One region of the Paenibacillus sp. FSL H7-0940 genome, then DNA from elsewhere that is predicted to be linked to it. Evidence: riboswitches for the same ligand, from Rfam matches in the RefSeq annotation. Region 1 holds a riboswitch; the other holds the start of a gene.
The links. A riboswitch is a leader RNA that binds a small molecule or an ion and turns the genes downstream of it on or off. The one in region 1 is predicted to bind ZMP and ZTP.

Region 1 (15,678 bases):
AAACATGTTTCAGGCTGACCGTAGCAGAGTGTAAATGCTATGGCAGCCTGAACGAGCGAACCGGTTTAATTTAGCATAGGACAGAGGCGGTAGTTATGGGTTGTTGGAAGAAGATGATTTCATCAGACTACGCTGTAATAATTCGATCTTTCGTTTGTCTGTTCCGATGTTCTATAGCCTCCTCATAATCCCCGATTAGTGTGTCAAAAATATGCTCCCACGACCGCTGCTCAGCCAGCTTTCTGCCTTCCAATCCCATCATCCTCAATTGGTTCCCGTGATTTCCCCAGAGACATATCTCCCGAATCAGTGCATCAGCCTGACCTGGCTCGAATAACACACCATTGCGGTGAGGGGATATCAGATCCTTTACACCTCCAGCATTGGCCGCCACCACAGGGAGTCCTGAAGCCATCGCTTCCAGTACCACATTGCCAAATGTCTCCGTAGAGGAAGGAAACACAAACAGATCTGCCGAAGCATACATAACAGCAAGTTCTTCGCCATGCATATAACCTGTAAAGGTGACATTGGGTGGGGTTTGCAGACGCATTTTGGGAAGAGATGGGCCGTCACCAACGATAATCCAGTGCACACGGGACTGCATTTCCTGGGGCAACTGCTGCATGGTAGTTGTGAGCGTAGCGATGTCTTTTTCCGGGGCAATGCGTCCAACGTAGAGTAGAATAAGGGGAGCGGTGATGTGGTATCGTTCACGGATATCCGGGCTGCGTTTATCAGGGGAGTACAGGTTGCAATCAATCCCGCGAGACCAAAGTTTCAGACGCTGAATGCCTTGGGTTTGCAGGGTGTTTAACGTTTCCTGCGATGGAGTTAGGGTTGCATCACAGGCACGGTGGAACCACTGGATATACTTCCAGTAGAGAGGAATCATACTTTTCAACCGGTAGTATTCGAGATAACGATCGAAGTGGGTATGGTAGGAAACAACATGCGGAAGATGGTGTTTGAGCGCATACCTCAGACCAAGCAGCCCCATATTAAAAGGCGTAGCGATATGCAACAGATCGGGTTGAAAGGTTTGTAGTTGCTTGTGTGTGTCTGCTCTGTTGGGTAGAGCAATGCGGCATTCGGGATACAGAAAAAAAGGGATGTTGGCAACCGATCGGACTTGAGTCTCATGGCTTCCTTCAATGACGGAGTTCGGAGTAAACAGCAGATGTTCAATTCTTCTGCGGTTCAGATGGTTACTCAAGCGGTGGAGCGTGCCAGCAACACCATTGGTTTCCGGAAGATAGGTGTCTGTGAACAAGGCCAGGCGCATCATTACCCCTCCCAAGACTCGTGATGCCAAGATCATAACAGCGGAACATTTTCCAGAGGTCAAGTGCATGTTAACTTGACGATATTCCCTGTAAATTGTTAAAGGATATACCATACCAACTTCCATAAGTTAAACTTATATAGCGTATTCTGATATGATGTAATAACGTGTCGGCGTAGTTGAACTTGAAATTTACACGAAACGGAGAGGGCAGAAAAAAACTGAAGAAGCGGAGCGTTCGCCTTTATCACCGGATTTTACCCTTTAATAAAGGGATTGAAAAAATCTGGGGATAACAGCGATCGGAAGTTTATTCTGACCGCGTAGTGGTCCAGTGTAAAAAACACGTTCAAACTATTTAGACAGAGAGATACAGGAGGCAGAGAAAGATGAACAAGTTACAAGAAGAATTGCAGGAGTTGTTACCACTTGATCAGCTTGAAGAGATGTCAGGTGAAGAAGTGGTGGGGAGTATTGCCATGGACCTTTATCGGGCTGAATTTGCGACGATTCGAGAAAGTGGGCCGGAACTTCCGCAAGTATTGAGAGATATCATTCTAATCATTGATCTGGATACCGAGCTGTCCATGAACGGGATGACCGGTTTCCTTGAGAATTCCAGCGGACAGTATCTGGGTGAGACGATAACAGCTATGGAGCGGATCGGCAATGATGCAGATGCCGTGATCCTGAAGAAAATAGAGCAGATGTTGTCCGAGAGCGGCGTAACGCACGGGCAATTACGAGATAATGTGAATGGCCTGTCCGAAGATGACATCACGACAAGCCTGCAAACACACGGGGAACAGATTCATGAGGTATTACAGCAGATTGAACTGGAAGCCGCGAATTTGAGCATGCAATCGGATAACGAAGAAAGCTTTGACCTGCTGTATCAATATGTGGACGAAAATAAAGAACGTTTGAAACAGGAGATGCAACACGTTTTGTCTAATTGAGTGGGAAGAGGAGGCAAAATGACAATCATGAACAAACGATTAGCGCTGGAATCCTTTTTGGTTACCTTGTTATTCATCATCGGTTTTGTAGCTTGGAATGTCGTTCAAGGCATGATCATGACCATGAATTATGTACCTGATCTTACGAACACCGCTTCTTCTGTTACCCCATTGCAATCCAAGATTGCTTTTGGAAGCCGTGTTCAATGGGATACAACATCCATGATGATGGCTGTTGCCGGATTTATTTTGCTAGCCGCCGCATATTACGGTCTTCGATCAGGAATGCAGCGTTGGACACAGCGTTCTTGATGTTTTATCCGCTTAGAGTCCATGTTCTGTACTTACTTACGCTGCCTTTGCAGCATATCAATTGAAACTCATTTACAACTGCCCTGAGTCTATTAGACTCAGGGTTTTTGCTATGGCTAATGTTTTTCCGCTTCGAAGGGGAAATTTTCTAGATCCAAGGTCAAGGAAGAATCCGTTACAATGATCTTGTAAGCGCTTATCGTTTTGGATAGAGAGAGGAGGAGAGACAGAGATCATGATTACAACCAATCAGATTTATCTCGATCAGACATTGCATAGTAAAGAGGATGTATTTGATTTTATATCTGCGGAGGCAGAGCGTTACAGCATCACTACAAACCGTGTACAACTTGCGGCTGATCTGTGGGAACGCGAACGTGTCTACTCCACCGGACTTCAGGATCACTTTGCAATTCCCCATACCCAGAGTGAAGTTGTAACACGTCCGGCAGTAATGGTCATTCGATTGCGGGAGCCCATTGATTGGGAATCTCATGACGGCAAGCCGGTAAAATATATTTTTGCCATCCTTGTGCCTAAAGGTCATGTAGACGTATCCCATCTGCAAATTATCTCTTCACTTGCCACCTTATTGCTGGAAGATTCATTCAAAGAGGCCATCGCGGAAGCGGTGCAGCCGGAAGATGTATATGCGTTGCTTCATCAATATACGGAAGGACTGGTGTCATAATGAAAATCGTAGGTGTAACGTCATGTATCGCAGGTCTCGCCCATACCCCGATGGCGGCCAAAGCATTGGAGAAAGCTGCTCAGCAACTGGGATATGAGATTAAAGTGGAACAGCAGGGAGCCATGGGGCAAGTCAACAAGCTGACGGAAGAAGATATTGCTGCAGCGAATTTTGTCCTGATTGCAGCGGATCAAACGGTGAAGGACATGGATCGGTTTGGCGATAAAAAAGTCGTACGTGTCAAAATTGGTCATGCCGTAAGTCAGGCAGAAGCGGTATTAACCAAAGCCGTCGAGGCTGTGAACGCACAAGCTTAACCCCACCTTCCACATGAGGAGAGAGTACGATGAGAAAATGGTTTGGTGAAGCAAAAACACATCTAATGACAGGTATCTCCTATCTGCTGCCGGTCATTATCGCGGGTTCCCTGGTCGTTGCCATCTGTAAAATTATCGCACTAACGATGGGCATTACTGATCTTGATCCGTACAAAGATGGAAGCGGATTCTTGCATATTTTATATCTCGTGCAAAATGTAGGGTGGAGCGGCATTGGACTATTAACGATTGTCCTGTCCGGTTACATCGCGTACTCCATTGCCGACAAACCTGCGCTGGCCGCAGGTCTGATCGGGGGGGGGCTGGCACAGCAGACCAACGCCGGTTTCTTGGGCGCGTTGATCTCAGGCTTCTTTGCCGGATACATCACCTTGTGGGTTAAAAACAAAGTTAAAATTACAGGTCCGGCCGCTGGCTCGGTACCGTTAATCATTTTGCCGCTGATTACCGTTGGTTTAACCGGATTTCTGATGGCGGTCATTCTGGGTGGCCCGCTGGGCGCACTGAATGAGTATCTCATTGCTTGGGTTCAAAACATGAGCCAGAGCGGAACCAATACCGTTGTGCTTGCCATTATTCTGGGAGCAATGATTGGATTCGATCTCGGCGGACCCGTCAACAAAGCGGCATGGATGGCAGGCAATGCCCTGTTCCTGTCCGGTGTCTATCTGCCAAATATTTTCATTAATATTGCCATCTGCATTCCGCCGCTTGGTTATGGTTTGGCAACATTGCTGATGAAGAAACGTTTTTCCAAAACCTATCAGGAAGCGGGAAAAGGTGCAGTGATTATGGGTGTGATCGGTATCACGGAAGGTGCAATTCCGTTCACACTGCGTAACCCTGCCAAAATGATTCTGGTCAACATGTTTGCCTGTGCAACGGGCGCTGCCTTGACTGCACTGCTGGGAGCACATATCATCATGCCACCAATTGGCGGCTTATATGGAGCTGTGTCAGTAGGTACCCCAATCGCGTACCTTGCCGGAGGCATTGTCGGCGCACTGATCGTGGCGGGTGGCACCATGTTGGTGAACTTCCGCGATGAAGAAGAGAAACAGCCTGCCAAGACTCAGGAAGCTTCAGTGAAGAAAAACGGGGAAGAAATCGAACTCGTTTTTGACTAAAAGTACATGTTCAAAAAGATCGGTTTTCAGTATCGAGAAGATGGGATGAAGGTAGAAATGGAGTAGCGGAGCGTAGGGGAAACTACGTGAGCAACGGACATTTCGGCTGAATTCCATCTTCGATGCTGATGATGCCAACAGGCATCCCTCGTAATCAAAAGCGGACTTTTTTTGAACAACCTTTAAAAAGCATCTGGAGGGATATAGAGATATGAGTGAAAGAAATCGTACCAAAGTACATGTGATTCCACATACACACTGGGACCGGGAATGGTATTTTACGACCTCCCGTTCCAAAGTGTATCTTGTCAAACACGTCAAGGAAGTATTGGATGCACTGGAGAATATCGATGGATTCCATTATTACCTGCTGGATGCACAAGGCTCTCTGCTGGATGATTACATCCGCTGGTGTCCCGAAGATGAGGAACGGATCCGCCAACTGGTTACAGCCAAACGACTGATGACTGGACCCTGGTATACACAGACGGATCAATTGGTGATTTCCAGTGAATCCATGGTCCGAAACCTGTATTATGGTATGAAAACAGCACAAAAGTACGGACATGCGATGAAGGTTGGTTATGTCCCGGATGCATTTGGACAATCGGCACAGATGCCGCAGATCTATCGGGAGTTTGGCATTGAACGTTTCCTGTTCTGGCGTGGTGTCTCGGATAATACGAATCCACATACCGAGTTTACGTGGGAAGGGTCGGATGGCAGTCGTGTATTTGCTGTACAGATGCCATTCGGGTATTACTACGGTGGTAACATTCCGGAAAATGAAGAAGATCTGATCCCTTATTTGGAGAAACAGATTGGTGCGCTGGAACGCAAAGCCTCCACCAAACATATCTATTTCCCCAATGGGTTTGATCAGGCGCCTGTGCGATTGAATCTGCCGGAGTTGATTAAACGGTTCAATGCACTGGATACAGAACGCAAATATGTGATGAATGAACCGGAACGTTTTCTGGCGGAGATCGAAGCGGATAGTCAGGATCTGCCTGTACTTCGGGGTGAATTAATGGAAGCCAAGCACATGCGGATTCACAAGTCCATTTTTTCCACCCGTGCGGATCTCAAGCAACAGAATAACCGAATTGAGAATCTGATTGCTAACACGCTAGAACCTGTACTTGCGATTAGCCATTCTCTCGGACATGACTACCCGCATCGTATTGTGGAGGATATCTGGAAGCTGTTGTTTGAGAATGCGGCACATGACAGCATCGGTGGTTGTAACAGTGATACAACAAATCAGGACGTTGCGTTTCGTTACAAACAGGCCTATGATATCGCACTCAATCTGCTCGACCTGCATATGCGGATGATTGCTTCAACTATACAGCAGGAGGAGACATTTGCGTTCACCCTGTTCAACACGCTACCGTATGTGCGAGGCGGGGTTACTGAGATTGAAGCTTATATTCCGGAAGAATCCTTTGTCATTCGGGATACGAAGGGACGCGAGCTGGATTACACCATTGTAGAAAAAACAGATCAGACCGATTATGTGCTTGGACAACACATTGACCTGAATCCAAGTCGCAAAGTGCATCTGCCAGAACGCGTATATCGCGCCAAATTGCTGGTGGAACTGCAAGAGGTCCCGGCGATGGGTTACACCCAGATTGTTTTTGATTTCAGTCAGGGCGCTGCACCTGTCATTGAACGACGTAACGTGGACACGATTGAAAATGAACATTTCACTATTGCGCTGCAAGCAAACGGTACCTTGCAAATTACAGAGAAGCGATCTGGGCAGGTGTATGCGGATCAAATGATCTTCGAAGATAATGGGGATGACGGAGATTCCTACAATTATTCTCCACCCGAGCGGGACCTGATTGTTTCTTCGGCAGGCAGCCAGATGAGCACAACGACCACCCAAACATCTGTATCCCAGACATTATATCTTCGTTTCACGCTGGATGTGCCCTATGATCTGGAAGAGCGGGCCGCAGGCATCACGTCGGGAGCCTTGCCAATGCAAGTGGAGATATCTCTTCGCAAAGGAGAGAAGCTGATCCGCTTCCACGTTCAGGTGCAGAATGAAGTGTTCAGCCACCGTCTGCGTGTCCTTTTTGATACAGGAATTGCTTCCGCTCTATCCATTGCAGACCAGCCATTCGGTGTCATTGCTCGTCCAACCTCATTGCCAGAAGTGGACGTATGGGAGCGCGAACAATGGCAGGAGAAACCGATCACCATTGAAGCGATGCAGAGTTATGCCGGATTAAACAATGGTTCGCATGGTATGGCTGTGATGACGGAAGGTGTACGTGAGTACGAGATTATTGGTGAGCAAATGGATACCATTGCCCTGACCTTGTTCCGTACTTTCGGTTTCATGGGTAAGGAAAACCTGTTGTATCGTCCTGGCCGGGCCTCCGGTGAGAAAATTGTGGCTACACCTGATGCGCAATTGCTTGGCGAGCTCTTCTTTACCTTTGGCCTGCATATCCAGGCTTCCGGATTCGACGAAGCGAATGTAGCTCGTGCTGCACGTGAATATTTGACACCGATCAGCAGTTATCAGCAATGCGACTTTTTGAACGGACGTCTGATCTTTGCTTTCCGCGATGAGGAACGTGTTCTTGATACAGACTACAGCCTGATGTCGTTCAGCGACGATTCCAACGTGGTGTTAAGCAGTTTCAAGAAAGCAGAGCAGAGTGACGGATACATTGTACGTGTCTTCAATCCGTATTTGTCACAGTCTGCTAACGTGAACATACACTTTAATCAGCCTGTACATGCAGAGCGTGTATCCCTTGCGGAACAACCACTGGAGCCTCAGCAGAGGTTAACCGAGGGAGAAGAGGTCGTTCGTTTGCCGGAACTCGCACATTGTAAATTAATGACGGTACTTGTATCCATATAAGGTGAGCTTTAGTTTGACACAATCCTGATCAGAAGGGAGGTCGGATATCGGTATGATTTTTCCAACTAAACGGTTGAAAAAGCTGTTCCACCTCATTCATGGTGAAGGACAGGAACAGGCTTGGACGAGCCAGGCACTTGCAGACAGGCTGGAAGTTACTGTACGTACTATTCGGGATGATCTGAAAAAGCTGGATCATATCCTTGCTGGGCATGGTGGGAGCCTGGAATCCAAGCGTGGGCGGGGTTATTCCATTCGTGTGCATGATGCGAAGCGGTATACTGGGCTGTTGGAGGAACGGAAGGATGATCGGCAAAAAGGTGCGCCAGTACCTGGATCGCCTGATGAGCGTATCCGGTATGAATTGTTCAAGCTGCTTGGTGAACCGGGTCATATCAAGATGGAAGACCTCGCTGATCAGCTGTTTATAAGCCGTGCAACAATGAACAATGATCTGAAAATCATTCGTCAGATTCTGGAGAACTACCAGCTTCAGCTTCAGATCAAGCCAGGATATGGTGTGAAAGTTGTCGGGGACGAGCACAGGTTCCGCTATTGCCTTGCCGAGTACGCCGATTCGCGAGATGAAGAACTGGGCCCCGAAGGAATGACCGTTGCACAGGAACGTTTGTTGTATCCAATTGAACCCGCGCACATCCGCGAGATCGTTATTCGCCATGTAGGCCAACAGGATGTTCGTATTGCAGATGTGGCACTGAAAGATCTGATTACGCATCTGGCTGTTATGGTATTACGTATTAAGCAGGGGCATGAACTGGAGCGATTCGAGAAAGTGGAGGCGAATGTTCAGGATCAGCAACTTGCACAGCAGATTATTCAGGATCTGGAGTTGTTATATTCCATTCATTGTCCAGTTGGAGAGCGAGATTATCTGCTGTTGCATATTGTTAGCAAAAAAATGACCACTACCGATTGGAATGGACTTCGAAGTGACCCGTTATATCTTGCTGTACAGCAAATGTTGGGTCATATCTATGATCGGTACACCTATGATCTGCGTGATGATGAACGATTGCCGAATGATCTGTATGCCCATCTGAAGCCCATGATTACTCGCCTGGAACATGGCATGAATATGCGGAATCCACTGCTGGGACATATACGTAAATATTATCCACTCGCCTATGAGATTACGATAAGTGCAGTGAAACAGCTACAGACATACGTACCTCATGAGATCAATGACAGCGAGATTGGTTACTTGGCTCTCCACATTGGTGCAGCTTTGGAACGTAAATACCAGATTCCTCATCGCAAACGGAAATCCGTATTACTCGTCTGTGGGTCAGGATACGGCACAGCCCGTATTCTTGAATCCAGATTGCGTTCTTTATTTGCAGAGCTGGAAGTCTCACGTGTAGTTTCGCTACGGGAGTACGAGGAGATGGGGAGTGTGCCCGAAGATTTGGTCATTTCTACGATCCGGTTACGGGAGCCCAAAGGCAAGCCGTCGGCTGTCATTGCTGCGATTCCATCGGAACGAGACATGGCAACGATCACTCATCTGGTGCGAACTAGTGATGAGCAGGAGGAAATGACGCTGCTGCGTTACTTTGATCCACAGTTGTTCATGTTTCGGTCCGATCAGCCTGACAAAATGACACTTATGGCTGAGATGAGCGGGGCGCTGTTGGAGAAGGAAATTGTAACGGAGCAATTCTGGCCAGCTGTGCAGGAGCGGGAAAAGATGGCTTCAACCGCGCTTGGAAGAGGTATGGCGATTCCGCATCCCATGGAGCTGAGTTCAACTCGTACGACCGTATCGGTATGTCTGCTCGAGAAGCCGATTCCGTGGGATGAGGAGAATGAAGTACATGCTGTATTTATGTTATCTATCTGCAAAGAGGATTACGAACAGGCAATGGGGATCTATGATCTGTTTGTAGAATTGATCCGGCAGGAGGAGAAGTTGGAAAGCCTGCGCTCCTGTGGCAGCTTCGATGCCTTTGCCCAACTTGTATGTGAAACGTTGAGTCTGAAAAGTACCGAAGTGTATTAATATATAAGTTCACTAAGGGTAATTCCACTGACACTCCGAGTACAGAACAACCTTACGATCGCTGTTATCCTCCAACTTTTTTTAATTCCCTTTTTGAAAGGGAAAAACCGTCCTTCATCAGATTTGTCTGATAGAGGACGGTTTTTATTCGTTAACACAAACTATAGATTAGATATGTTTGGAAATGATTTCTTCTAGTCCTTGAGCGACAGAATGCGCCCCTCGCGCCAGATGTCTTTCATACAGATGCAGGCGGACAAAGCTCTCATCCGTACCCATGGCTTCGGAGAATATTCCACTGAGTCCACGAGCGCGGCGATCGATCTGTAATAGCAGCTCCAGCGAATCGCCCATGGGATAGAACAGCACTTCCAACTCATCCAGATGCCCACGAAACTTGTTTGTTGGTACAAATTCGAATTCCTGCACAAATGGCAGATTACCGCCCAGCTTCGGCGCATAGTCATTGGTTACTTCACGGAGCTTGAAACCAAGGATATCAATTGCATCGAGCACGGTGTTCATGTCTTTGCTAGGAACAACATGGAGTCTGTCCCGGTCTGAGGGGTCTACAGCACTTGAAATATCGAGGCCCGTCTCCACCCATACCTCTGCACGATGCAGTGTAATTGGCAGATTTTCTGGGAGGTCAAATGAGAAGTCTTTCTCCAATTTGGCTCCAGGCTGTAATGTGAAACCTTCGGTGAGCAGATATTTGGCTATAACGGCTGTTTCTTTTACTTTACGATCATCGTGCTCCCGTATGTAATGGGTTTTGATTGAAAGATAGATTCGATCTACGTTCTGTTCCACATCTCCACCTTCAATGTACACAACCCCCGAGATGATTCCTCCAGGCGTGACCTCTGGTGTATGCAATTCCGTATTTACTTTGGCTGCTCCAACACCTACACTGGCTAACATTTTCTTGAAAAATGACATGCGCTCAACCTCCGGATCAGATGGTTTATTATATGGGATACATACGGCTTCGACCTTAATACGGAAGCTGGAAGAGAAGCGTTTCATATTTTAGCAAAGATATATCGTATATCCAAACAGGAGAATCGACGTACCTATGTCGAATGTTTAAATAAAGGGAATTTTTGTCAGGAGGAACTCTATGAGCATGGAATGGTACGATATGATTGCACAACGTAATGGGGGATACAAGGGTAGAGCTTTGTATACGTTGGAAGGTAACTCTGCTGAAGATATTTTTGAAGAGCGGTTGATTAAGCTTCTGCCTCAGTATACATCCGTGCTCGATGCAGGTTGTGGACATGGGGAGTTTACGTTGAAAATGTCGGAATATACCGATCACATTATAGGGGTTGATAATTCGGAAGAGATGATAAAGATAGCCCAAAACAGTCTTCATTCAAGCACGATAACAAATGTGGAATTTGTCTGCGTCAGCACAAAAGAAAAGATGCCATTTGAAGATAAACAATTTGGTCTGATCTACGATCGCAGAGGTCCAACTTCCATTATTGAGCATGGGAGATTGCTGCAAAAGGGTGGAGTCATGATTGGTATTCATACGGATATAACAAAGGTACGTGAGCGTTTGGAAAGAAATGCTTTTAAGGAGATCAAGATTGAGGAATATAACGAGGCACTTATGATTTTCTCGGATGAAAAAGAGTTTGCCATCTTTCTCTCCGATATCCCCGGAAACCCGGATTATACACAGCCTGAGTACCGGGAACAGCTGGAAGTCAAGCTGAAGGAGAACCGGGTTGATGGTAGAATTGCTGTAAGAGAATGCAAGTATATTTGGCAGGCCATAAGGAGCTGAAGCCGATTGAATACAGAATTTTCAGAACAGAAATATGGTGAAATGGGTGTCAAAACCAGCTTCGAGCAGATGGCGAACGGGGAGCAAAAATATAAAATGATAACAGAAGATGGCAGTTATTATTGTAGCGATACATACCATCAAGCATGGATTGAACACCTCCAGTGATTGGACGGCATCCCCTGAGTTGGATAGGTTAACTCAATCTTTAACAGAGAAGGAGCTACTCCAGAAGTATGATTAACCAGACGGGAGGATCAGACAGATGCGTAAAAGTACAATATTTTGGATTACGGGAGTAACGATAATTCTCTTGGTGACTCTGCTCATATACAGCTATGTTATTCCAAGTGTGAGTGCCCAGGATGTTGTGATGGCAGGCACAATCAGGCAGATTGATACGGATGTAGTTGAGGTAGAGTTAGAGATAACGCGAAAAAGAGAAGACAAGGATCAACATATGGTGTATCCCGTTGTCCCTGGATGGGAAGGGGTCACATTCACTGAAGAACAAGATGATGCGTGGTACATGCCTTCGTCTGTTGGCAGCTCCTATCTTGATCAAGTCATTTTGGAAAAGTATCTGAAGGCGCAGGGGAAAACCATGAAATCAACTGATAATCTGATAGGGTTTGCGATACCTGATGAGATAGGGAGCTACAAGTTGCGGTTAACGCTCAGATCTTTGGATGGAACGACTCAGCCGCTTGAGAATCCCGTGGTGTATTATGTTCACAACGAGCATTTGTTAGGGAAGGATCTGAGTTGGGTTACGAGTGAGAATCTGGAGATCAATAAGGAGTATTCAGAATGATGAATGTATATGAATCGAATGAAATCACTGTACGTTTCTTGGACTCAGAAGATGAACAACATCTGGTGAAGTGGCTGTCAGACCCGGAAGTTCTTCAATACTATGAAGGGCGTGATCGGCCGCATGATCTGGAACAGGTGAGAGAGCATTTTTACAATCAGAAAGAAGGTGCTACTCGTTGTATCGTTGAGTATGGAGGACATCCGATTGGATACATTCAGTTCTATGAGCTTGAGGAAGAAGAGCGAACGGAGTATGGTTATGGAGACACGGATGAGATCATCTATGGAACGGATCAGTTTATTGGTGAGGTAGAATACTGGAATAAAGGCATTGGTACACAGTTGATGCAATCCATGCTGGCTTATCTGATTAATGAAAAACAAGCCCGTAAAGTGGTTATGGACCCTCAATCCTGGAACTTAAGAGCGATATCCTGTTACGAGAAATGTGATTTCCAAAAGATTAAGCTGTTGGAGAAACATGAGCAGCACGAAGGACAGATGCGAGACTGTTGGCTTATGGAATATGCCCTGTAGATCCTGCTTAAAGTTATTTAAATCATGTAAACAAGGAGGAATAATGGATGGATGAAAGATTTCCGATAGGACCATTTGTACACACGGGTGAAGTTACTTTGGCACAACGGGAGAAGTGGATTCAGGACATTGCTGAGTTGCCTGAACGCGCACGAGAAGCGGTAAAGGGATTGAGTGAAGAGCAATTAAGTCTACCGTATCGAGAAGGTGGATGGATGCTCAAACAGGTTATTCACCACATGGCAGACAGCCATATGAACAGTATGATTCGTTTCAAGTTGGCGCTGACAGAGGATACACCAACGATTCGGCCTTATTATGAAGAGCGCTGGGCTGAACTGAGTGATTCAAGAGACCTGGATGTCGAATTCTCGCTTCAGATTCTGGATGCCCTCCATCGTCGTTGGGTGTTTCTGTTAAACGCGCTGACAGATGCAGATTATGCCAAACAATTTTATCATCCCTCATCGGAAGAAACGACAAGACTGGATTACAATCTGGGCATGTATGCTTGGCACGGCAAACACCATGTTGCTCACATCACATCGCTTCGGGATAGATTGGGAATATAGCTATTAGAAATATCTTTTAAGGAGGATTCATCAATGAGTGTACATATCAGACTATTAAATGAGAACGATCCTGTAATCATATCAAAGGCGTTTCAGGAGCAGGGTTGGGGGAGATCCCCTGAGCAGTATCTTCATTACTTGGCTGAACAACAGTATGGGGAACGCGTAACCTTGGTAGCCGAGTTGAATGGAGAATTTGCCGGATACGTGAATGTATTGTGGAATTCCAGCTACCCGTCTTTCAGGGAACAAGGAATTCCCGAAATTAACGATTTTAATGTACTAATGAAGTTCCAGCGCCAAGGTATTGGTTCACGGTTGATGGACCGAGCAGAGGAAGTTATTCTGGAACGAACGGATGTAGCAGGCATTGGTGTAGGTGTGTTTTCCGATTATGGCAAAGCGCAAGTTCTATATGCCCATCGCGGGTACATACCAGACGGTCACGGTGTACACAAACATGATCATTACATTCAGCCGGGTGAAGAAACGATTATGGACGACGATGTTGTACTTTATCTTACGAAGAAGTTAAAAGCCACGCAATAATTTCATAATATATACAATATGAAAGATGTCATGTATATTAGTTGTAAATATCTGTTATGTGTGACTGGCGTAAACGTGGAGTGAACCACTAGGGAGCACATATATTATATGCCGTACGCCTGGGCAAAGTGTTTGATCTTTTGATCAAACACTTTATTTATTATTCAGGGAACGAAAGGACTGGTGGCGGCAATGAAAATGGCGTTTGTTTTATTTGATGGAATGACAAGCATGGATTTAGCTGGATTTTATGAAGCAGTGACTTGGCTAGCGATTCTGAAAGTAAAGGAAAACGTATCATGGACATTCTGCGCAGATAAGGAGGAAATTTCAGATGACCGCGGGCTGAAAATGAAATCCGATGCAGTATTACCTCATCTAGGGGATTTTGATCTAGTATTTTTTCCTGGTGGATTATCAACTAGAACGCTTCGATTTGATGAGGATTTTATGCGATGGGTCCGAACGGCAGAAAATGTCACTTATAAAATATCTATTTGTACCGGGGCTCTACTGTTGGGGGCAGCAGGTTTCCTAAAAGGAAAAAGGGCTACTACCAACTCATCTGCTTATGATTTATTGAATCCTTATTGTGCAGAAGTAATCTCAGCGCGTGTAGTGCGTGATGGTAATACGGTAACGGGTGCGGGGGTTACGGCTTCCATTGACCTGGGACTATACTTGGTCGAAATGTTAACGTCTACGGAGATCGTCCTTCAAGTTCAACAAAAACTAGAGTATCCATATTATGAAGCTGGTAACTTAAAAGATGTCTACATGCACACTAAAAGGTAGGGGATAAAAAGATGACTATTCGCCTTTTTCAAGCGATTGATCAGCCAGCGGTGCTGAAAATGATGACGGATCATGATTTTCAATTCCCTTCGTTTATACGCGATCAGTATCCTGCGCGCTGGGATTTATTTTTAAAAATGACGGATGAACGTATCAGTGCTTATTATGTCATGGTTGACGAAGCAGATGTTGTCATAGGTCATGCTGGTTATATCTTTCATCCTACTGTTAACCGATATGAAATCGTTGGCGTTGTTACATGCAAATCACACCTTCGACAGGGAGTAGCACGTGGACTAATTACAAAAATATGTATAAAAATAGCTGAATTCGGCAGTGGTGATGTCATGCTTTACACACTTGATCATGAAGAAAATGAAGCAGCGCTCCTATTTTATGAACGAATGAATTTTCAAAAAGAAGGTGTTGATATGAACTATTATACCTCGGGGTTTCATAGAGTTTCACTTGTTAAAACATTATAAGGAAACTTCAAAAAACTAATTGAAGTGGAAGCATAAAAGTGTACTTCAGTTTAAGTTGCATGGACTTGCAAAGAAAGATGATCAAAAAGCTGTCCTGCATGTTATACTCTATTGGAATTTGAGGAATGATAAGCAGGATGTTAAGAGATTAGATGATCAGAGGAGTGAATGATGCATGTTTAGCAAAGTCGGCCAGATTATGTTGTATGTCAACAATCAGGATGAATCACTGGCATTTTGGACGGAAGTTGCAGGATTCCACATTGTGGATGAAGTAAACCTTGACGAGGGCATGAGATGGATTGAGATTGCGCCTACCGCAGACTCGCAGACAAGCATTATACTCCATGACAAAGAGTTCGTTGAACGGATGTCGGCGGGTGTAAATCTGGGCACACCTTCGTTAATGTTCTTCACCGAAAATCTGGATCAGTTATATGCCGACTTGGCTGGTAAACATGTAACGGTTGGAGAGATTGTCGAGATGCCAACGGGGCGTGT
Region 2 (15,678 bases), 2.5 Mb from region 1:
AGGAGAATGTGGCAGGAGAAGGGGTAACCAGCGGTATGGAGCGGTTTGCGTTTCGCCATCACCCACTGCCGGAACTGGATTTTGAAGAGGTGCATCTGGAAACTTCGTTTATTGGCAAAAAAGTACGTACACCCTTGCTCATCAGTTCGATGACGGGTGGAAGCAAAACAACGGGCGCCATCAATGAGCGCCTCGCCCGAGTAGCAAACGCCAGAGGCTGGGCACTTGGCGTAGGTTCGATCCGGGCTGCCGTGGAACAGCCAGAACTGGCAAGTACCTTCGATGTGCGGCGCTGGGCACCGGACATCCCGGTCATTGCCAACCTGGGCGCGGTGCAGCTGAACTATGGGTTCACCACGGCTGATTTCCAGCGTGCTGTAGATATTGCGGGTGCGGACATGCTCGTGCTTCACCTGAACACCTTGCAGGAAGTTTTCCAGCCGGAAGGTAACACCAACTTCAGTGGATTATTTCAACGGATTGAAAACTTGTGTCGTGAGCTAGACGTACCTGTTGGTGTGAAAGAAGTAGGTTTTGGCATCGATGGTGTGACGGCTCAACGCCTATATGAAGCAGGTGTCGCGTTTATCGATGTGGCCGGGGCTGGAGGTACAAGCTGGGTACAGGTGGAGAAGTACCGCAACAATAACCCGGTACGCCGAGCCGCAGCTGAAGCTTTTGCCGACTGGGGTATTCCGACAGCGGAATGTATTCAGGAAGTACGAGCGCTGAATCCTACTGGTTCCCTGATTGGCAGCGGTGGACTGTACACTGGCGTGGATGCGGCCAAAGCCCTCGCGCTCGGTGCAGATCTCGCTGGTTTCGGTCGATCTCTGCTCGAATCCGCAGTAGCTTCCGATGATGCGCTGAATGAGCGGCTGGAACAGGTTGAGTTTGAACTTCGTACCGTGATGTTTGGTATTGGCGCAGGTCGGATTGAGGATTTGAAGCAGACGTCACGTCTGGTGGAACGGCGTTAGACCGGGGTTGAAATGAAGATGATATAAACTTCATTAGGAGTTATTTAATTATATATTTTGAGTCTACTCGTATTGCTTCTATATAATCTGGAACAAAAATAGTGTAGAGGATACTTCATTAAGAAGTATCCTCTACACTATTTATAATATTAAAATTGTCGGGCGCTGATATTCATATCCATTTTATGACCTGTTGAACTATAGATATAAACTTTGACGTTTGTTGTGCCTATGACACCTATTCTTGTTGTTTTTTGAGTCCCTTTCTTGATTGGAATATCAATGGAGGAAAGATTGCCCACAGTAAGTTTGGCATAAATAGTATCCGTACTATTGTTTTGAATCCAAACATCTGCATCTTCCCCATTGTCAGGAACCAATGTGAATGATTTTTCGTACGCATTGTAACTGCTGTAATTGAATGGTCTGATAAGCTGTACATCCATTGGATTGATAATCGAATCCTCAGTGTTCTCCATAGTGATTGGAGAAGTAGTGAGAGCATCTTGCACTCTATCCTCTAAATCAACAGCACTAGCTGGATGTGCAGAAAGTAATATGGACAAAGCTACGCCTGCACCTAAAATTATGTTGAATAACAATGTAATTTCCTCCTTATTCAGTGTTATGTAATAATGTTTCAATTACTTACATGATCGTGTTGTCGAATTATTACATACATTCCTCTTTCACGGTGACATTCTCATTGGTTACAGTGACGTAGGAATTGCCGGACAAGTATTCGGTATAACCGCAAACTGTTTTGTTATAGGTTTTTCCGCGGCTGTCCGTAAACGCCAAGGAGACGGCCCCCTCCCCGGAACGTTTCAGCTGCGGAGCGAATTTCACGTTTGCTCCGCTGGGAATATCTTTTTTGAATATGTAGATGGAGCCACTCTCATTGTTGTTAAATGAGTTGTCGCCTTGAACTAGACTAGCCTGAATATGGGTGAGGTCATAGTCGGACTGATTGTAGATCGTGATCCTTAAGTGGCGAAAGGGATCCACTGCATTCAGAAAGCTCATAAAAGCGACTATGGCGATTCCGAGTATGATAGCGGATAAGATAATTGTTTTCTTTTTGGAGAATCGGCGACGTGTGTTCAATATGATCCACTCCTTTCCTTCATGAGGTATAAACGATGGGAAGAGATCAAAAGTTATAAATAAAATGGATGAATATGAAAATTGAAGTTCGAATCGTCAGAATAACTTCATGCGCTTAATAGGAGAAAAGGATACAATAAGATACTAGTAGTGCAAAAAGGGCTGCACAGAGATCATACATAATCAAGATCACTCGAAATAAGGAGGGGAATAACTTGGAACTTTCTCCAATGAATCAGGAAGATTATGCGAGTTTTCGCATTCGATCGATTAAGGATTTTGCAGAAGAAAAAGTAGAAGCGGGTACCTGGGCTGAGGAAGAGGCACAGCAACTGGCGGAGGAATCTTATGAACGTTATCTGCCAGAAGGCTTGAACACACCCGGAGCGTATCTCTACAATCTGGTGCATCCTGTGGACGGCAATGTAGGGTATATCTGGTTTAATATCACGGATAATCGTCGTGGAAAAGATGCTTTTTTGCTGGATATTGTGGTTGAAGAAGCACACCGTGGTAAGGGATACGGAACAGAGACGATGCAGGCGCTTGAACAGACGGCCTTGAGTCTTGGCGTGGATCGCATTGGTTTGCATGTGTTTGGACATAATGTGCGGGCGAGCAGCCTGTATCGCAAGATGGGATATGAGGTAACGGACCTGACGATGTACAAGGAAATCAGAGGGTAAATCTAAAAACGGATAATATAGGCCAAACTTAAGATCTGCGCAAAACGAATTATCAGCATTAACTGGGGATTTCGGGAAGCGGAAGGGACTCTGGTCGAATTGGCGAAGTTCCTTGATGCCTTGAGGTTTGTCATATATAATGTATAGGATTATCCATACCGAACAAGTAATCAATGAGGAGTTGTCATATACATGGCTTTGAAAGCAGGAATTGTAGGGCTTCCGAACGTCGGAAAATCTACGTTGTTTAACGCAATTACACAAGCAGGTGCCGAATCGGCAAACTATCCGTTCTGTACAATTGACCCTAACGTGGGGATCGTTGAAGTACCAGATGAGCGTCTGGACAAACTGACAGAACTCGTTGTACCTAAGAAAACAGTACCAACGGCGTTTGAGTTTGTAGATATCGCTGGTCTTGTTCGCGGTGCGAGCAAAGGCGAAGGTCTCGGTAACAAGTTCCTTGCCCACATTCGTGAGGTAGATGCGATTGTACACGTGGTACGTTGCTTTGTAGATGAGAACATTACACACGTCGATGGCAAAATTGACCCGGTAAGCGACATCCAGACAATCAATCTGGAGCTGATCCTGGCCGATATCGAGAGTGTTGAGAAGAAAATCGATCGCTCCAAGAAAAACATGAAGGGCGGCAACAAGACTGCCTCTCAAGAAGTAGAAGTATTGGAGAGAGTGAAGGCTGTTCTGTACGATGACAAGCCGGCACGTAGCATGGAACTTACGGATGATGAGCTTCTGATCGTGCGCGATCTGCACTTGCTTACCCTGAAGCCTGTTCTGTACGCAGCCAATGTAGCTGAGGACGAAATCGGCGACGTGGCGAACAATGCTTACGTGCAAAAAGTAAGAGAATTCGCAGCTGCTGAAAACGCAGAAGTGGTGCCGATCAGTGCAAAGGTTGAAGAAGAGATTTCTGAGCTGGAAGGCGAAGATAAACAAATGTTCCTGGAAGAACTCGGTATCGAGGATTCCGGTCTGAACCTGTTGATCAAAGCGGCTTACAAATTGCTCGGTCTGTACACATACTTCACAGCAGGTGTGCAGGAAGTTCGTGCGTGGACAATCCGTAAAGGTACCAAAGCACCTGGCGCAGCGGGTGTCATTCACACCGACTTCGAACGTGGATTCATCCGTGCAGAAGTGGTTTCCTACGACGATCTGGTTTCAGCGGGTTCCATGAACGGTGCCAAAGAGCGCGGACAACTTCGTCTTGAAGGTAAAGAGTACGTTGTAAATGACGGTGACGTTATGCACTTCCGTTTCAACGTATAGGTTGTTACACGTTTATATGTAGATTCAATAACATGACCCTGCGACCTTCTCGTGAAGTTCGTGGGGTCTTTGACTTAGAGTTTTGCAGATGAGGAACAAGAAAAAACATTGGGATTAGGTTGGTCGCCTTGCAATCCGGTGGTTTTTCATTCGTTTGATTGAAATTCGCCGTGGTCGCCCACCGGCCTTTGTTAGAGAAGTCACGATGTTAGCGCATCGTGGCTTTTGTTTATTTTACATTTCGGAACAACATCGAACAACAATTTCATTTTGTATTTCGCAGCACCAAAAATTAGTTCATCCGCATGCGGAACAGTTACTATTCAGAACCATAAGAATATGCTATAATTAAGAGTCGTATACCACGTTAAAATTCGCGCTTGAACAGATGAGCTTAAGCGAGTTTCATACAGGGTACGCGATTTCTTGATTTCACTTTAAAAGTAAAGGATTTGATGACGTTGTAGCGATGTTATACGTCGATCATACAGGAATGTGAATACATGCTGCAGTCAGGGGATTCGGTGAGAATCCTGTGCGTTGTGGAATATAGATTATAGATGTTATGAATAATGAAACCGAAATAATTATTAAAAACGATATTTGCATGGACAAAATAATGTGTGAGGTGACTATACATGTTGGATAAATTACAGGCGTTAGCCGACCGTTATGACAAGTTGAGCGAGCTTTTGTGTGACCCGGATGTGGCAAGTGACAACAAAAAGTTGCGGGAATACTCCAAAGAACAATCCGATCTGCAACCAACTTATGAAGCGTACAATGAATACAAACAGGTAAGTCAGGATCTCGAAGCTGCCAAGGAAATGCAGGGTGAGAAACTGGATGATGAGATGCGCGAAATGGTCAAAATGGAAATTGACGAACTGAGCACTCGCCAGAAGGAATTGGACGAATTGATTCGTGTACTCATGCTGCCAAAAGATCCGAATGACGACAAAAACGTTATTGTTGAGATTCGCGGAGCAGCTGGTGGAGATGAAGCAGCGTTGTTTGCAGCAGATCTGTATCGGATGTACACACGTTATGCAGATGCACAAGGCTGGCGTGTAGAGCTGATGGACGTTAACACAAATGATCTCGGTGGATTCAAAGAGGTTGTTTTCCTGATCAACGGACGCGGCGCTTACAGCAAAATGAAATACGAAAGCGGCGCACACCGTGTGCAGCGTATTCCAACAACTGAATCCGGCGGACGTATTCATACGTCAACTTCAACGGTTGCGGTTATGCCTGAAGCCGAAGATTTTGATATTGAAATTCATGACAAAGACATCCGTGTTGATACGTTCTGTTCCAGTGGTGCCGGTGGACAATCGGTTAATACGACGAAATCCGCAGTACGGGTAACGCACGTTCCAACGGGAATTGTGGCGACATGTCAGGATGGAAAATCACAGAACTCCAACAAGGAAAAAGCGTTGCAGGTTCTGCGTACACGTATTTTCGATATGAAACGTATGGAAGAGGAAGCAAAGATCTCTGTTGAGCGGAAAAGTAAAGTGGGAACGGGCGACCGTAGTGAGCGTATTCGTACGTACAACTTCCCGCAAAGCCGTGTGACGGATCACCGTATCGGTCTGACGATGCACAAGCTGGATCAGATCATGAACGGGGAGATTGAAGATATCTTGTCTGCACTGACGATTGCTCAGCAGACCGAGTTGATGGATAGAGGAGAATAATCTGTGACCCGCGCGCAGTTTGTCATGACGCTGGAACAGAGCTGTCGGGAAGCCTTCGTTGAGGCTTCCTCTTTTTTGGAGAAGTGCGGCGTGTACGAGCCGCAAAACAATGCCCGGCTGCTGTTGGAACATGTACTCGGCGTTTATGGCGCCGCGTATTACATGATGCAGCCGGAGCCTTTTCCCAGCGAGCATCGCAGCAGCTGGGAGGACGCCGTCACGCGCAAGGCTGCGGGTGAGCCGGCGCAATACATTATCGGCAGCCAGGAATTCTATGGGCTGCCGTTCGAGGTCACGCCGGCCGTACTGATTCCGCGGCCGGAGACTGAGCTGTTGGTCGAGGCTGTGCTGCGCGAAGCCGACCGCGTGTTTCCTGACGGCGCTCCGCTCGCCGTCGATATTGGCACGGGCAGTGGTGCCATCGCGGTGACGATGGCTTCACTGCGCCCGCGCTGGCAGGTAGGCGCCGGGGATCTCTCGGCGGCTGCCCTGCAAGTGGCCGCGCGGAACGCGGCCGCGAACGGCGTACAGATCGACTTCCGTGAAGGCGATCTGCTGGCCCCGTTCGCCGGGGCACGGGTGGACATCCTGGTGTCCAACCCGCCATACATCCCGGCGGCTGATATCGCCGGGTTACAGCAAGAGGTGCGCGATCATGAGCCGCGCATGGCATTGGACGGCGGTCCGGACGGGCTTGCACCGTACCGTATCATGCTGGAGCAGTTGGCGCTGTTGCCTGCGCCGCCGCAGATCATTGGTTTTGAGCTGGGCCAAGGGCAGGCTCGCGACATCGCAGCTTTGCTTGAAACGGCGGGACATTGGCCGGAAATTATCATTGTACCGGACCTTGCCGGAATCGAGCGGCATGTCCTGGGTGTTCGTACTTCGGAACAGGTGACGAAAATGTAAGGTTCCGCGGGTTTTCTTTTTGCCGTGAAATCCTCTACAATGAGATATACCGAAGATTTCTGAATGCTTGGGGGAACATAATTACATGCTGCACAAATTTAAAAAGATAGACTATTCTATTGTCTTTATACTCGTTATTCTGATGGGTATCAGTATTTTATCGATTTACAGTACAACGTTTGGTCGTCCAAAGCTGGAGGGACTCCCGAAAAGCGCAGTGATCTTTTATATTTTGGGCTTCGTAGTCTTTTTTGGGATGTCGATGATCAACTATAAATTCATAATCAAAAATTATTTATATATCTATGGCGTGGGGATGCTCCTGCTCATATTCGTTATGTTCTTTGGTAAGGAGTATTATGGTGCAAAAGGTTGGCTGTCCATCTTCGGGGTCAGTTTGCAACCTGCTGAATTGTTCAAGTTATGCCTGATTGTGTTTTTATCGGCCTTTTTGGCCCGAAAGAAGAACCGTCCGCTCTATTTTGGACGTGACGTTATTCCGATTTCGCTCTGTGTTCTGCCGCCGTTACTACTCGTATTGCTTCAAAATGACTTGGGAAATGCATTAAGCTATGTAGTCATTCTTGTGGGCCTACTGTGGATTGGTAACATTAAATTTACGCATGCCCTCATTGGCTTTATGATCGCAGTGGCTGCTTTTATCGGTGGTACACAGGCGTATATTCATTACCATGATGAGATTGTTAAATTCCTGAATGACATTGGACGTTCGCACTGGGCGGATCGTTTTGATCCTTGGCTTGTACCAGAGCTGACCTCAAGAGATGTACTCTGGCAGACGTATAATGCAAAGCTTGCAATTGGTTCTGGTGGGATTACAGGCAAAGGTTATATGGAAGGCACGACGATTCAGTCAAATCGGGTGCCGCTGGCCTATGCTGACTCCATCTTTGTGCAGATTGGGGAAGAATTTGGTTTCATCGGTGCCTCGGTACTGCTTCTCCTGTACTTTATCCTGATTCACAGGCTGGTGCTGATTGCACTGGAGTGTAAGGATCGCGCGGGGCCTTATCTCATTGTTGGGATCATAGCGATGCTGCTTTACCAGATCTTTGTTAATATTGGTCCATTCATTGGTCTGATGCCGTTGACAGGGATTACGCTGCCGTTTATCAGTTCGGGTGGTACCTCCATTATGATCAACATGATCAGCATGGGTCTTGTGATGAGTATTAAGGTCCACACGGAAGAGAATGAGGATATTCTTGGCTCTGCGGAACAACCGAGTATTACGGATCTGGTGAGAAAATTGCTAAGACGCAAGCCGTCCCAGCAGGAGCAATAACGTTTCTGAGTCAAACCGTGAAATAGCACGTCAGATTTATGTATATAAGCTAGATAACTATAGAACCCTGGAACAGACCAACCCAAGTTACATTGGGTGGATGTTTTGGGGTTTTTATTGTTTTTACGGCGTAATTCAGGCCGTTGAATAGTTCGTTTTTTAACCTGAAACGACCCTGATTTCCATTTTATTATCCAATTATATACAATGGTAATATTGAGTTCAATTGGAAATCATAGAATGCTAGATTTCAGGGGGATGGACAGAGTCATGTTGAGAATGTTGAAAAAGATGGACGGTGTTATTCTTTTTGTAATGCTGTTGCTCATGATTATTAGTGTATTTGCGATTTATAGCGGAACGCAGACAGATGCCAACTTGGCGAATCATCATGTCAAAACGATGTATTTCTATGTGGCCGGGTTCATTGCGGTGCTTGTGATCGGGCTTGTAAATTATAAGTTATACGTGAAATATGCGTTTTATTTGTATGGCTTGGGGATCATACTACTGATCTTGGCCAATGTCCTGGGAAGTTCAATCAATAACGCCAACGGTTGGCTGAAGCTGGGCGAAAACTTTTCTTTTCAACCGGCAGAGTTGTTCAAGATGATTCTGATTTTGTTTCTCGCCCATTTGATCGTGAAGAGACAACGAGGCACGCTGAAATTTTGGAGAGATATTGTGCCGATTGGCTGTTGGGCGTTTATTCCGTTTGCCCTTGTTATGGCTCAGAATGATTTGGGGAATGCGCTGGGGTATGTGGTGATTCTGGCTGCGGTATTCTGGATCGGGAATATGAGGCTGAAGCACGCATTGATTGCACTGGCGATTGTGGGAGTGGCGTTCTTTGGTTTTGTCAAAGCCTATACCTTCTACCATGATGAAGTATTCACTTTTCTTGAGAAGATAAAACGTGAGCATTGGGCGGAGCGGATTGATCCCTGGCTTGTACCGGAAAAGGCTACCTCAAAGGCTTCCTGGCATACGAAAAATGCAGGTTTAGCCATCGGTTCAGGGGGCATCATCGGCAAAGGTTATTTGCAAGGAACATCCGTTCAGAGTGGACGAGTCCCCTATACGTATTCTGATTCCATTTTTGTTGTGATCGCAGAGGAGTTTGGGTTTGTTGGTGCATCCGTACTGATTCTGTTGTACTTTATCCTGATCCACCGCATGGTGCTGATTGCTCTGGCATGTAGAGATCGCGCGGGACCCGTCATCATTGTAGGTATTATCGGAATGTTGTTGTATCAGGTGTTTGAGAACGTGGGGGCGTTCCTCGGACTGATGCCACTCACAGGTATTACGTTACCGTTCATCAGTTACGGCGGCACCTCTTTGCTTATTAATATGGCTTGCATCGGTGTAGTCATGAGCATTAAGTTGTACGGGCAAGAAGAGGAGGATGAACTTCTGATGGGAGAGCAGCAACCCCGGTTGTCGGAACGTTTATGGAATATGCTCAAGAAAGAGAAAAGTGCTGTGTAACTGTTGAGTCGGTGTAGGTGAAAAGTAAAGCGGTGAGACGTATAACGTGATCGTTTATAGGAATGAAGAGGTTGATTTGCCCTGTAACCAGGTGCGGATCAGCCTTTTTAACATGATGGGTGAGAAAGTGTGAATGAGAGATGAAAGAAGCAATGCATAGGTGTCTTCGAGCCTGCTGTAGGCTGAGGCGAACCTGAAAGAGTTGGAAATAGAGTGTTGAGCATTGTGTGGAGCTTCAGGTGCCAGCTGTTAGGAGTTAAGAGTTAGGTGGTGTTAGGAGCTAACGAACCACACACGTCTTATTCGGGGATTTGAAGTGTCTGGAGAAAACTAAGGAATCTGAGACACGTTATATCAGCATAAACAGCCTTCTGTAGCGTGTTGATCAGATAACTTTGGGGAATAACGTGCCTCATGTTCCTTACAATTTCAAAAGAATACCTGAAGGGCAAATAAGACGTCCTCGGTTCTTTAGAACATCGACTGGTCACTCGCGAGAGTCATTCGCCTAGGGTCAGCCAGTACAGTCTTCAAGGCTTTTTGGACGCTGACATTTTGTCATCGTATAACTTGCCTGGGTTTAACCACACATTCTAGTAGTACGTGTTCAAAAAGTTGGGTTTTCAGTACCGAGAAGATGGGATGAGGCTAGAAATGGAGTAGTGGAGCGTAGGATAAACTACGTGAGCAATCAAAATGGTTCTTTGGTAAACATACTCCGTAAGGCTCCCGCTTATTTCGGCTGAATTTGATATTCGACGTTGATGATGCAGCTGGGCATCCTTCGTAATCAAAAGCAGACTTTTTGAACAACCTCTAGTAGATTTATTACAAATGCTAGGTTTACTTCCTTCTCTACCGGGCATACTGATAGACATGAGAGAGTTGCAGGCAACGTGATCAGAGAGCCGAGGGGGAGAACGGAATGAGCAGAAGAATTGTAAAGCAAATTGGACTTATTATTGTATGTCTTATGTTGATTATCATGATGTGGGAAGGTCAGAAAACGGATGCAGCTGTGGCGGCCACAGCAATTCCGGAACAATCGATTCGCTTGCGTATTCTAGCAAACTCGGATGCACCGGGAGATCAATTGGTGAAACGTGAGATTCGGGATGCTGTCGTTGCTCAGATGGGCGAGTGGGTAGCCGAACTGGAGAATCCGCAAAGTCTGGATGAAGCGCGCAAGGTTATTCGTGAGCATTTGTCCGAGATTGAGAATAGAGTAGGAGAAGAGCTGGCCAGTCGCGGTTTAAATTATGAGTATCAGGTGGAGCTGGGTTCCGTTCCGTTCCCGACCAAACTATATGGTGGCACTGTGTATCCTGCCGGAGATTATGAAGCGGTTCGGATTACGCTGGGCGAAGGAAAAGGTCAGAACTGGTGGTGTGTGTTGTTCCCGCCGTTGTGCTTCATTGATGCAGGGACCGGGGATGCACTGGCGAAACCTTCAACCGTATCAGCCGCAGCAACTGAACCAGGAGATGCCGAGGCATCTGTGCAGGGAGACACACCGGAAGCGAGATTCTTTCTGTGGGATATGGCTGTGAAACTATGGAGTTGGGTAACTGGATTGTTCTCATAACAACGTATTTATAATATAGTAGAGGGCGACTTCGATTCAGGGAGCTGCCCTTTTAATATGAATTAGTGGTGAATTTCCGGGCGAAGTTTGAAGGGCATCCGAGTTGGGACAGGTATGTTATAATTACTTATAGTGCGCGTGTTCAAAAAGTCTGGTTTTCAGTACCAAGAAGATGGAATGAAGCTAGAAATGGAGTAGCGGAGCGTAGGCAAACTACGTGAGCAACCAAAATGTTTCCTTCGGAAACATACTTCGTAAGCCCCCGCTTATTTCGGCTGAATTTCATATTCGACGTTGATGATGCCGCTAGGCATCTATCGTAATCAAAAGCGTACTTTTTGAACAACCTCTTATATTGAATATGGATATGAACTAACCTACTTGAAGTTTAGGAATGATGATATATGAGCAGAGAAAACGAACCAGTGCAACACACCTCTGAGATGAGGGATGATAGAGAAGAACGTGATATGAAAGCTCCGGGAGAGCTGGTCACTGAGATGTGGGATGTACGCGTCTTGGTGAGCGCTGAGAACGATCACGGATTGGGTAATATTGAAATGTTGGATGTGAAAAAGGGGAGCGCCGATCAACAGGCGCTCGCCGACTTGCAGGCTGCCGCAGCCTGCATTCGTCAAGGTCAGACGGTGGCCTTTCCGACCGAGACGGTCTATGGCTTGGGTGCCGATGCGCGTAGCACAGCAGCCGTGGAGGCTGTATTTGTCGCCAAAGGCCGACCTTCCGACAATCCACTGATTGTGCATATCGCGCACCGTGACCAGTTGGATTCGCTGGTCACGGAAGTGAATGAAACGGCGGAAGCGCTGATGGCGGCCTTCTGGCCGGGACCACTGACGCTGGTGCTGCCGGTTAGGCCGGGGGCGGTGTCCCCACGTGTCACCGCCGGTCTGGACACGGTGGCCGTGCGCATGCCGGACCACCCGGTGGCTTTGCAGTTAATCGCGGCGGCGGCATGCCCTGTAGCTGCGCCAAGCGCCAACCGCTCCGGGCGGCCAAGCCCGACACTCGCGTCTCATGTACGCGAGGATCTGGATGGCCGCATCGGCGGCATTGTGGACGGCGGCCCCACCGGGGTGGGCGTCGAGTCCACGGTTGTGCAGGTCGGTGACGACGGTACCGTCACCATCCTGCGTCCTGGCGGCATTACGGCGGAACAACTGTCCGCCGTTGCCGCCCGTGTCGCCACGGACCCCGCGCTACTCGCGGAGGGGGCCGATGGCGTGGGTAGCCCGGCGCCGCGCTCGCCGGGCATGAAGTACACGCACTACGCGCCCGCAGGGGCGCTGTGCGTGGTAGAGGGGCCGCCCGCAGCGGTGGCGACCTGGATCAGCGCCGCCCTCGCAGAGGCGGCGCAGCGCGGAGAGCGCACCGCTGTGCTGGCGTTCGCCGAGCACGCGGAGCAGTACCGCGCCGATGCCGTGTTCTCGCTGGGTGACGCCAGCGAGCTGGAAGAAGCAGCGCGCCGGCTATACGCCGCGCTGCGCAGCTGCGATGAGCAAGGCGCCACATATATTGTGGCTGAAGCCTGCTCACGCGAAGGGCTGGGAGCAGCCGTCATGAATCGGCTGCTCAAGGCTGCGGGGAACCAACTCATACAAGTTGGCAACCAGCGCCCCTTATAACCTCTCCTGATCATACAGTCAGGAGAGTAATCACTCTTTTTCCAAAACAAAATCAAGATTCTATAAAGCCAGCAACTGACCAGACATCCGTCGCCGTTTGCCTTTCATCGGTCATGTTTAGGTCCTTGTCCGCATATCGTGTACAAGAACCTTTACGTGACTTGGGGGTATGGGGATGTGGGATGTGTCTGCCCATGTAGGGCAGTTGGTAACCATTTTGATCATGGCTATTGCGCTTGGCCTCGATGCGTTCTCACTCGGGATCGGAATTGGCATGAAGGGCATTCGGCTGCGGGATGTATTGCGAATCAGTATTGTAACGGCGCTATTTCATATCATCATGCCGCTCATCGGCATGTATATGGGCAAATACGTTAGCTCCCTGCTCGGTGACATTACGACGTATGCGGCAGGTGGATTGCTTGTTTTGCTGGGTGCTCATATGATTCTGAATGCATTCCGTGAAGGCGATACAAAGCTGGTGGACCACCGTTCCCTGCTCGGCGTTGTTTTGTTCTCCCTCAGCGTAAGTGTGGATTCATTCTCCGTTGGCGTATCCTTAGGGATGTTCAGCAGTGATCTGATCTTAACTGTACTTGCTTTCGGTGTGTGTGGCGGGGTGATGTCGGTTATGGGTCTGCTATTAGGCCGTCGGGTGAGCCAGAATCTCGGGGATTACGGCGAAGCAATTGGTGGCGCAATCTTGCTTGCGTTTGGACTTTTGTTTATATTTTAGAATAAAACTTGAGATATCATATCATTCGCATCATATGTAAAATGGGGAGGCTAACACAATGAAACATATTTTATTCGTGTGTACAGGAAATACGTGCCGCAGCCCCATGGCAGAGGGGCTTTTGCGAAAATTGGCATCGGAGCGTGGCATTCAGGTAGAGGTTCGCTCCGCAGGTGTGGCAGCAACGTCGGGTATGCCGATCTCCCGACATGCTGAAGCGGTTTTGAGAGATCATAACGTTGAAGGTCCACCTCATTCCACACAGCTTAGCTCTAACCTGGTAGGTTGGGCCGATCTGGTTCTTACATTAACACGGAGTCATAAGCAACATGTCATGCAGGTTTTTCCCGATTCAGTCCACAAAACCTATACATTGAAAGAATATGTGGAGGATGATGAACAGGTATTAAGTGATGTTCAGGAGTTGGACAGCCTGTTTGCAACGCTTGAGATGAAACGTGCCCTTGGCCAAGAGATCCTGGCATCGGAGCGTGAGCGAGCCATTGAGATTAGACAACGAATTCCAAGTTTCGACATCTCCGATCCGTTTGGGGGAAGTCGTGATGATTACAATATAGCTGCAGCTGAGATTCGGACGGCATTGGACCGGCTTTTGGATAAGCTGGGATAATTCTGATCCTGCGAGGCAGGTTATAGAAATAGGACACGTGATGTAAATTAACCGTTGATTTTAGCCGCGGGTTGTTTTATGATGAAGGGGAAAACAGGGATCCGGTGTAACTGGCGACGAAGTGGGCATAACCACGATGGAGCACCGGAACAAACGGCCGGTCGCCTGGGCAAAAGAGCAATTCTGCGTTACCCGCAGACTGCTCTTTTTTTCGTCTTTCATCTGATTATTCGCTATAATAGTACCTGAGATGCCGTGCAAGAATACGAAGGACAACCAAGAGACAGCGGGCATGATTTTATCGGGAGGCGATAATAGGATGACTATAGAGTTAGATTCGGAACAACCCGGATTGCAGGAACAGACCGCGTCTATTCTGCATGAACTGGCGCTTGCCGGACAGCTTGGGCCTGGACAGATCGTTGTGATCGGTACAAGCACAAGTGAAGTCGCAGGCGCTCGGATTGGTACGAGTGGTGCCATTGAAGTGGCACAGCAGCTTCTTGCGGGTATACGCGAGGTGCAGGAAGAGTTCGGTTTTGACACGGTATTCCAATGTTGTGAGCATCTGAACCGTGCGCTGGTAATGGAACGTTCTGTGCTTACTCGACTTGGATTGACCGAGGTTGGTGCTATACCCGTGCCCAAGGCCGGAGGTTCAATGGCATCCGCAGCATATCGTTCGCTGACCGATCCATGCCTGGCTGAACATGTGCAGGCCCATGCGGGACTTGACATTGGGGAGACGATGATTGGGATGCATCTCCGGCATGTAGCCGTACCCTATCGTACAGCGCTCCGCTATGTTGGAGATGCTCGTGTAACCACAGCGTTGACCCGTCCGAAGTTGATTGGCGGCGAACGCGCGGTGTATCGTGTGGAAGAACAACCAGATTCGACATTTTGTGACTGATATCTTCAACCAATATAAAGCTAAATTAGACTTTACACGAAAACGGAGAGTGCAACACCAATCTGAAGAAGCGAAGTGTTCGCCTTTATCCCCAGATTTTCCCCTTATTATAAGGGAGTTCAGAAAAAATCCGGGGATAACAGCGATCGGAAGATGGTGATGCAATCGAAGTCAGGAGTGTAACCACTGTAGTTTCGCTTTATAACTTCACTTATACCTGGGAGGAATTTAATCATGGAACAATTGCGCAAGAATGACCCGGCAGTACTGGAAGCGATGAATCTTGAACTGAAACGTCAACAGAACAACATCGAACTGATCGCATCCGAGAACATCGTAAGTGAAGCAGTAATCGAAGCAATGGGATCTGTTCTGACCAACAAGTACGCTGAAGGATATCCAGGCAAACGTTACTATGGCGGTTGTGAGCATGTGGACATCGTTGAAGACATCGCGCGTGATCGTGCAAAAGAATTGTTCGGAGCAGAACACGTGAATGTTCAACCTCACTCCGGTGCACAAGCGAACATGGCAGTTTATCTTGCAGCGTTGAAACCTGGTGATACTGTACTTGGTATGAACCTTGCCCATGGTGGACACCTCACACACGGTAGCCCGGTTAACGCATCTGGTTTGCTGTACAACTTTGTAGCATACGGCGTACAGGAAGATACATTCCTGATTGATTATGA

Region 2: another riboswitch for ZMP and ZTP. It lies ahead of MHB71_RS27955 (TIGR01440 family protein); the one in region 1 lies ahead of MHB71_RS16845 (DJ-1/PfpI family protein).

The regions. Positions count from the first base shown of each region.
Region 1 is NZ_CP150280.1:3,835,093-3,850,770, reverse strand. Features, by position in the region: gene MHB71_RS16920 (glycosyltransferase family 1 protein) at 128-1,288, opposite strand; gene MHB71_RS16915 (hypothetical protein) at 1,675-2,244, shown strand; gene MHB71_RS16910 (hypothetical protein) at 2,272-2,556, shown strand; gene MHB71_RS16905 (PTS sugar transporter subunit IIA) at 2,792-3,247, shown strand; gene MHB71_RS16900 (fructose PTS transporter subunit IIB) at 3,247-3,564, shown strand; gene MHB71_RS16895 (PTS fructose transporter subunit IIC) at 3,594-4,712, shown strand; gene mngB (mannosylglycerate hydrolase) at 4,924-7,602, shown strand; gene MHB71_RS16885 (BglG family transcription antiterminator) at 7,655-9,622, shown strand; gene MHB71_RS16880 (sporulation protein) at 9,791-10,564, opposite strand; gene MHB71_RS16875 (class I SAM-dependent methyltransferase) at 10,746-11,423, shown strand; gene MHB71_RS16870 (hypothetical protein) at 11,430-11,591, shown strand; gene MHB71_RS16865 (hypothetical protein) at 11,689-12,237, shown strand; gene MHB71_RS16860 (GNAT family N-acetyltransferase) at 12,237-12,776, shown strand; gene MHB71_RS16855 (YfiT family bacillithiol transferase) at 12,824-13,348, shown strand; gene MHB71_RS16850 (GNAT family N-acetyltransferase) at 13,382-13,897, shown strand; ZMP/ZTP riboswitch at 13,948-14,029, shown strand; gene MHB71_RS16845 (DJ-1/PfpI family protein) at 14,090-14,692, shown strand; gene MHB71_RS16840 (GNAT family N-acetyltransferase) at 14,704-15,177, shown strand; gene MHB71_RS16835 (VOC family protein) at 15,353-15,678, shown strand, end outside.
Region 2 is NZ_CP150280.1:6,337,632-6,353,309, forward strand. Features, by position in the region: gene fni (type 2 isopentenyl-diphosphate Delta-isomerase) at 1-980, shown strand, start outside; gene MHB71_RS27895 (hypothetical protein) at 1,130-1,582, opposite strand; gene MHB71_RS27900 (hypothetical protein) at 1,653-2,087, opposite strand; gene MHB71_RS27905 (GNAT family N-acetyltransferase) at 2,303-2,773, shown strand; gene ychF (redox-regulated ATPase YchF) at 2,966-4,066, shown strand; gene prfA (peptide chain release factor 1) at 4,705-5,772, shown strand; gene prmC (peptide chain release factor N(5)-glutamine methyltransferase) at 5,797-6,681, shown strand; gene MHB71_RS27925 (FtsW/RodA/SpoVE family cell cycle protein) at 6,767-7,987, shown strand; gene MHB71_RS27930 (FtsW/RodA/SpoVE family cell cycle protein) at 8,258-9,478, shown strand; gene spoIIR (stage II sporulation protein R) at 10,404-11,063, shown strand; gene MHB71_RS27940 (L-threonylcarbamoyladenylate synthase) at 11,624-12,706, shown strand; gene MHB71_RS27945 (manganese efflux pump MntP family protein) at 12,882-13,442, shown strand; gene MHB71_RS27950 (low molecular weight protein arginine phosphatase) at 13,501-14,073, shown strand; ZMP/ZTP riboswitch at 14,170-14,251, shown strand; gene MHB71_RS27955 (TIGR01440 family protein) at 14,393-14,986, shown strand; gene glyA (serine hydroxymethyltransferase) at 15,221-15,678, shown strand, end outside.